DNA from 2 places in the Aestuariirhabdus litorea genome. Region 2 is predicted to be linked to the other one. Evidence: predicted binding sites of a transcription regulator. Region 2 holds the regulator's gene; the other holds the start of a gene.

Region 1 (3,421 bases), on a different contig from region 2:
AAAGAGCGCGAATTATACAGCAGCGCCGCGCAATTGCACGGTTTGCGTGCAATGGATCTAGACCGAAGGGCGATATACCCGCACGTTACTGAAACCCTCGTCACGCAGGTGCATGGCGTGCAGTTGACTCATCACCCCTTTCTCGCAAAAAAGCAGGTACTGACGGCCGGGATCGAGCTCCGCGAAACGACTGTGAAGGGCGTAAAAAGGCACCTCGATCACCTCTACCCCCTCCAGTTCGAGGGGCTTTATCTCCTGCTCGGTGGGGTGGCGAATATCAATCACCACCTCCCCGCTGGCTACCTCAGCGGTCTCGGCCGCCCGCTCCTGGGCTTCAAGCTGGCCCAGAATGTGGTTGATGGGCATCGCCTGGCGTCCCTTGATGGCCCGCTCCAGCACCGCCATATCGAAACGCTCCTCCTCCCGCTCAACCCGGTGCTTGCGCGCACGGGTGGTGGGGTTTACCGAGATCACTCCGCAGTACTCGGGCATGTGGCTGGCAAACTCCTCGGTGCCGATACGACGGGAGATATTGATAATATCCTGCTTGTCCATGGCGATCAGCGGGCGCAGGACCAGGGTATCGGTGACGGCGTCGATCACCGCCAGGTTGGGCAGGGTCTGGCTCGACACCTGGGCGATCGCCTCGCCGGTGACCAGCGCGCCAATCTCCATCTCCTCGGCGATCTGGCTGGCGGCGCGCAGCATCATGCGCTTGAGCACCACCCCCATCTGCGAGTTATCCACCCGGGTAAGGATCTCGGCGACCACCTCCTCGAAGGGGACCGATACAAACATCACCCGATGGGAGGCGCCAAACTTGCTCCAGAGGTAGTAAGCCACCTCCTTGACCCCCACCTCGTGGGCCTTGCCCCCCAAATTAAAGAAGCAGAAGTGGGTATTCACTCCACGCTTGGTCATCAGGAAGCTGGAGACGGTGGAGTCGAAGCCACCGGAGATCAGCGACAATACGGGGTCCTGGGTGCCCAGGGGGAAGCCCCCCAAGCCTTCATAACGGCGGCGGACGATCGACAGGGTCTTGTTGCGAATCTCGAGGCGCACCGTGGTGTCAGGATCCTTCAGCCGCACCCCCAGCGCGTCGGTATGCTGGTTCAGTCCGCCTCCGATATAACGCTCGGCTTCATGGGAGGTAAACTCGTGCTCGCCGCTGCGGCTGGCGCGCACGCAGAAGGTCTTACCGGCCAGCGACTCCCCCACCTCAGCGCGGGTGATCTCGAACAGGTCGTGCAGGGTCTCGAAGCGGTGCTGGCTCACTTCGAGGATGTGAGCAATGCCCGGCGTGTTCATCAGCCGCTCCACTAACTGGGCGCAGAGCTGGGGATCCTCGGTGGAGGGGACCACCTCGACCCGGTCCCAGCCACCCTCCACCTCAAGCTCCGGATCAATGACCCTCAGCAGGGTACGAATGTTGCGGCGCAGCTTCTTCACAAACTGGGTGCGCACCGGCTTGCTCTTGATGGTGATCTCGGGAAACAGCTTTACGATAAATTTCATTAAATGGGTCATCTGGGAGGGAAAAATAGGCGGTACATTATACAAAAAGCGGGTAGACTCGGCACTGCTTGGGGGCGGATTGATCGACAAAGATTGCTCCCCAACCTGAAGCACGCACCGACAAAAAAAGCACCAGATGAGTGCACAAACACGGATGCGAGCACCATCATGGTGCGTTGACGGTCAGAATATTGCGACTACACTCCGGTAGAGCCCGCTGGCTGCGCCCTCCAGAGGCAAAACAGCGGCATGGCATACACTTTGCTTTATCTTGGGTCACGATTTTGGTTCTGCATTGTCATCAACCTGGCAACGGACAGATCAGCGTAATAGGTGGGACAACCACCACACATAATGCCTTTTTGGAGGAAACGAGATGTCAGAGCACACTCTGAAACTGATTAAAGATAATGATGTTAAGTGGGTCGACCTGCGCTTTACCGATAGCAGCGGTAAAGAGCAGCACGTCACCATCCCGGTCGGCGAGGTCAACGATGACTTCTTCGAAGAGGGCAAGATGTTCGACGGTTCCTCCATTGAAGGCTGGAAGGGCATCAACGAGTCCGACATGATCCTCATGCCCGACGACATCGCCTCCGTAATGGACCCCTTCACCGACGAGAGCACCCTGATCGTGCGCTGCGACATCGTTGAACCCTCTACCATGCAGGGCTACGAGCGTGACCCCCGCTCCGTTGCCAAGCGCGCCGAGGAGTTCCTGAAGTCCACCGGTGTCGGTGACACCGCCTTCTTCGGTCCCGAGCCCGAGTTTTTCGTATTCGACGACGTGAAGTGGAAATTTGATATCTCCGGCTGCTCTTATGAGATCAACTCCGAAGAGGCGGCCTGGGCCTCCAACGCGCAATTTGAAGGCGGCAACACCGGCCACCGTCCCGGTATCAAGGGCGGCTACTTCCCCGTTCCTCCGGTCGACTCCATGCACGACCTGCGCGGCGCCATGTGCAACGCCATGACCGCTATGGGCCTTGAGGTCGAAGTACACCACCACGAGGTGGGTACTGCTGGCCAGAACGAGATCGGCGTCAAGTTCAACACCCTGGTGAAGAAGGCCGACGAAGTTCAGATCCTGAAGTACTGCGTACACAACGTGGCACACGCCTACGGCAAGACCGCCACCTTTATGCCCAAGCCCCTGGTTGGTGACAACGGCAGCGGTATGCACGTGCACATGTCTATCTCCAAGGGTGGCGACAACACCTTCTCTGGCGACGGCTATGCCGGCCTGTCCGACACTGCGCTGTACTACATCGGCGGTGTGATCAAGCACGCCAAGGCGATCAACGCCTTCGCCAACGCTTCCACCAACTCCTACAAGCGCCTGGTGCCCGGCTTCGAAGCTCCGGTGATGCTGGCTTACTCCGCCCGTAACCGTTCCGCTTCCATCCGTATCCCTTACGTCAGCAGCCCCAAGGCGCGTCGTATCGAAGTGCGTTTCCCCGACCCATCCGGTAACCCCTACCTGACCTTCGCCGCTCTGCTGATGGCCGGTCTGGACGGCATCAAGAACAAGATCCACCCCGGCGACGCCGCCGACAAGGATCTGTACGACCTGCCGGCCGAGGAAGCCGCTGAGATCCCCACCGTGTCTGCCAGCCTGGAAGAAGCCCTGGCCGAACTGGATGCCGACCGTGAGTTCCTGACAGCCGGCGGCGTGTTCACCGACGACATGATCGACGGTTACATCGCCCTCAAGAAGGAGGAGTGCATCCGCGTCAGCCAGACCACTCACCCGGTTGAGTTCGACCTGTACTACAGCGTATAACACCACGCTCGAAGCCTTTGGTTTCCCTGAAAGCCCCGCCTGTCGGGGCTTTTTTGTTTCCTGGTGTAATGACTTATACTCTAGCCAGACGGTAGCGGAGACCTGCTCATGATGAAGCGACTG
Region 2 (3,421 bases):
GGAATGTCAGGGGAGATTCTTCCTTAAGGGCTCTGCGCAGTCAGTATATCAGTTGTGTTGGGTACGGTCTGTGGTTTGAGGGTCAGTCGAGGGGGGCAATGGCCATCTGGTAGAGTTCGCTGCTGGTTTTCGCCGTGCGCAGGCGGTTCCGGTAGCTGGCGTTGTCGAGACGGCCAGCCAGTTCCTGCAAAATCGCCAGGTGCTCACTGGTGGCCTCATTGGGTACGACCAGCGCAAAGATGATATCCACCGGTTGGTCGTCCATGGCATCGAAGTCGACCCCGTCGGAAAGCTTGAGCAGTGCGGCAATCGCTTCGGTGCAGGACTCGAGACGACAATGGGGGATAGCGATCCCCTTACCGAACCCGGTACTGCCGAGGCGTTCCCGCTCAATCAGCCCGTTAAACAGCTCTCCCGCTGAAATCTCCTGTCCCGAGTGGGAAAGGGCTTCGGCGAGGGTTTCTAATACGCGTTTTTTGCTGCCGCCTTCCGCAGCACAGAGGCTGCGGTCGGGGCTAAGGAGGGATATGAGGTTCATGGCCAAGGGTTAGCGGGCTAGACTCTTTTCCTTATGTTTCATTAGCTGGCGGTCGAGCTTGTCGGCCAGCATATCAATGGCGGCATACATGTCTTGATGAACGGAAGTGGCATGAATGTCAGCGCCACGTACATGGAGGTTGGCTTCCGCCTTTTGGCCCTCTTTCTCGATGCTGAGGGTAACGTTGACGCTGGTGATGGTGTCAAAATGGCGCTCCAGGCGGTCAACTTTGGTTGCTACATATTCACGCAATGCCTCGGTTACATCAACATGATGTCCACTGATATTGATTTGCATGCGTCTTTCTCCTGATCTGTTTTACGTGATACTGAACCCATCGTGCGATGGACTCATGCGTTTGCCTCTGTTACCGATCATATCCGAGGCTCGATATCTCTATGTTGCCGTCAATCAATATAACCTATACCAGACGTTTTCTTTCGTTAGAAGGTGCGATTGAAAGGGATTCACGGTACTTGGCGATGGTGCGCCGTGCGACCTTGATCCCCTGCTCGGCGAGCAGGCCGGCTATTTTACTGTCACTCAATGGTTTTTTCGGGTTCTCTGCCGCCACCAGCTTTTTGATGATGGCCCGAATGGCGGTCGATGAGCACTCCCCACCACTGGCGGTGCTGACGTGGCTGGAGAAGAAATACTTAAGCTCAAAAATACCCCGCGGGGTGTGCATGTATTTTTGCGTCGTCACCCGTGAAATGGTCGATTCGTGCATGCTGACCGCTTCGGCGATGTCATGCAAGACCAGGGGCTTCATCGCCTCGTCGCCATATTCCAGGAACCCCCGTTGGTGCTCCACGATCTGGGTGGCCACCTTCATCAGGGTTTCGTTCCGGCTCTGCAGGCTTTTGAGAAACCAGCGCGCCTCCTGCAGGTGGTTTTTGAGGTAGGTGTTGTCTGCGCTGTTGTCGGCACGTTTCACCAGTGAGGCGTACCCGGAGTTGATTCGCACCCGAGGTACGGCGTCAGGGTTGAGCTCAACGGTCCAGCGGCCATTGACCTTCTTGACCGTGACATCGGGAATAACGTACTCCGGTTCACTACTCTGGATGCTGTCCCCGGGCTTGGGGTTCAGGGTCTGGATCAACTCAATGGCGGCCTTAAGGTCGGCCTCCTTGAGTCGGGATTTGCGCATCAGCTGGGCATAATCGTGGGTGCCCAGAAGATTGATGTACTTTTCCACCACCAGTCGCGCCGAACCCAGGTGGGGTGTGCTCTCGGGGAGTTGCGCAAGCTGGATCAGCAAACATTCGGTAAGGGAGCGTGCGGCCACCCCCACCGGGTCAAATTGCTGGATGCGGCGCAGTACGGCTTCCACCTCATCGAGCTCAATCTCCAGCTCCTCCTCGATCCCCTCCAGCAGCTCTTCGCAGCTGCAGCTGAGGTAACCATCTTCGGTGAGCGCGTCAATAATGGTGACGGCGATCGCCCGGTCCGTATCGGACATCGGGGTGAGGTTGAGTTGCCACTCCAGGTGCGATTGCAGTGACTCGGTGGTACTGGCACGTGCGGCCGGGTTGTAGTCGTCATTGTCCCCTCCACCGGAGCCGGAAGAGGGGGGCAGGCTGGACTGGTAAACGTCATCCCAGGCGGTGTCCACCGGGAGGTCCTCTGGGATGTTGTCCTGCCAGTCGTCGGACATCACCTCATTTTCGTTGTTGGCGCTGTCGACGCTCTGCTGCTCCTGCTTGCGCTGTTCACCCTCGCTCAGGGTGTTGTAATCGGTAGCGCTGTCAAACTCGTTATTGTCGCCACTTTGGTCGTGATCGGATGAGGATTCGCTGTCTGAGCCCTCTTCGGCTTCCAGCATGGGGTTGGACTCAAGGGCTTGCTGAACCTCCTGTTGCAGGTCCAGGGTAGACAGTTGAAGGAGCTTGATGGCTTGCTGCAGCTGAGGGGTCATGGTCAGCTGCTGGCCCATTTTCAGGACTAAGGATGGTTTCATAGATAAAAGAGTGTCCGGTCCATAATCTGCCTGTCTTCTTGAGGAGGGCCGCTCTGTTGGTCACGGCAAAATTCTTGCATGGCCCATTATAGGGCTGAACGGGGCCCAATGCCTATATGCGGAACTGATGTCCTAGGTAGACATCCTTGACCTTCTGGTTGTTCATCACGGTTTCGGGATCGCCCTCGGCAATGATCTTGCCCTCGCTGACGATATAAGCCAACTCACAGATGTCCAGGGTTTCGCGTACGTTGTGGTCAGTAATCAGGACCCCTATACCTATGTTGCGCAGGTGGCGAACCACCTCCTTGATGTCGTTGACCGAGATAGGGTCAACGCCGGCGAAGGGCTCATCCAGCAGGATAAAGGCGGGTTCCATGGCCAGTGCGCGGGCGATCTCGACCCGGCGCCGCTCACCACCGGAGAGGCTGATACCTGTGCTGTTGCGAATATGGGTGATATGGAACTCCTGCAGCAGCTCCTCCAGTTTCTCCAGTCGCTGTTTACGGTTGAGATCCTTGCGGGTCTCCAGGATGGCGAGGATGTTCTGGGTGACGCTGAGCTTGCGAAAGATGGAGGCTTCCTGGGTGAGATAGCCGATCCCCTTGCGGGCGCGCCCGTGCATGGGCAGGCGGGTGATGTCCTCGCCGTCGATCAGGATCTGGCCGTCATCCGCGTTAACCAGGCCGACGATCATGTAGAAGCTGGTGGTTTTGCCAGCCCCGTTGGGGCCCAGCAGCCCGACAATCTGGTTGCTGCTGATGCTGACCGAGATGTCCTCGACCACCTTTCTTCCGCGGTAGCTTTTCGCCAGATGGAGTGCTTTTAGGGTCGCCATGGGTCGCGTTACTGCTTGCTCTTGGGCTGGATAATCATCTCGACACGACCGCCGGTGTCAGCGCGGTCGCTGCTCTGGGCGCTCA

What was found. The regulator sigma-54, encoded in region 2, starts transcription at its own class of promoters, with help from an activator protein. The targets are predictions, from matches to a motif close to TGGCACNNNNNTTGCTNT.
Region 1: a site for sigma-54 is predicted at 1,766-1,783, ahead of glnA (glutamate--ammonia ligase). Genes of this name have one in related genera too.

What each region holds. Positions count from the first base shown of each region.
Region 1 is NZ_QWEZ01000002.1:1,016,347-1,019,767, reverse strand. Features, by position in the region: gene thiI (tRNA uracil 4-sulfurtransferase ThiI) at 58-1,515, opposite strand; gene glnA (glutamate--ammonia ligase) at 1,892-3,298, shown strand; gene D0544_RS14885 (DUF4124 domain-containing protein) at 3,407-3,421, shown strand, end outside.
Region 2 is NZ_QWEZ01000001.1:196,130-199,550, forward strand. Features, by position in the region: gene ptsN (PTS IIA-like nitrogen regulatory protein PtsN) at 83-538, opposite strand; gene hpf (ribosome hibernation-promoting factor, HPF/YfiA family) at 548-835, opposite strand; gene D0544_RS00940 (RNA polymerase factor sigma-54) at 960-2,498, opposite strand; gene lptB (LPS export ABC transporter ATP-binding protein) at 2,611-3,336, opposite strand; gene lptA (lipopolysaccharide transport periplasmic protein LptA) at 3,345-3,421, opposite strand, start outside.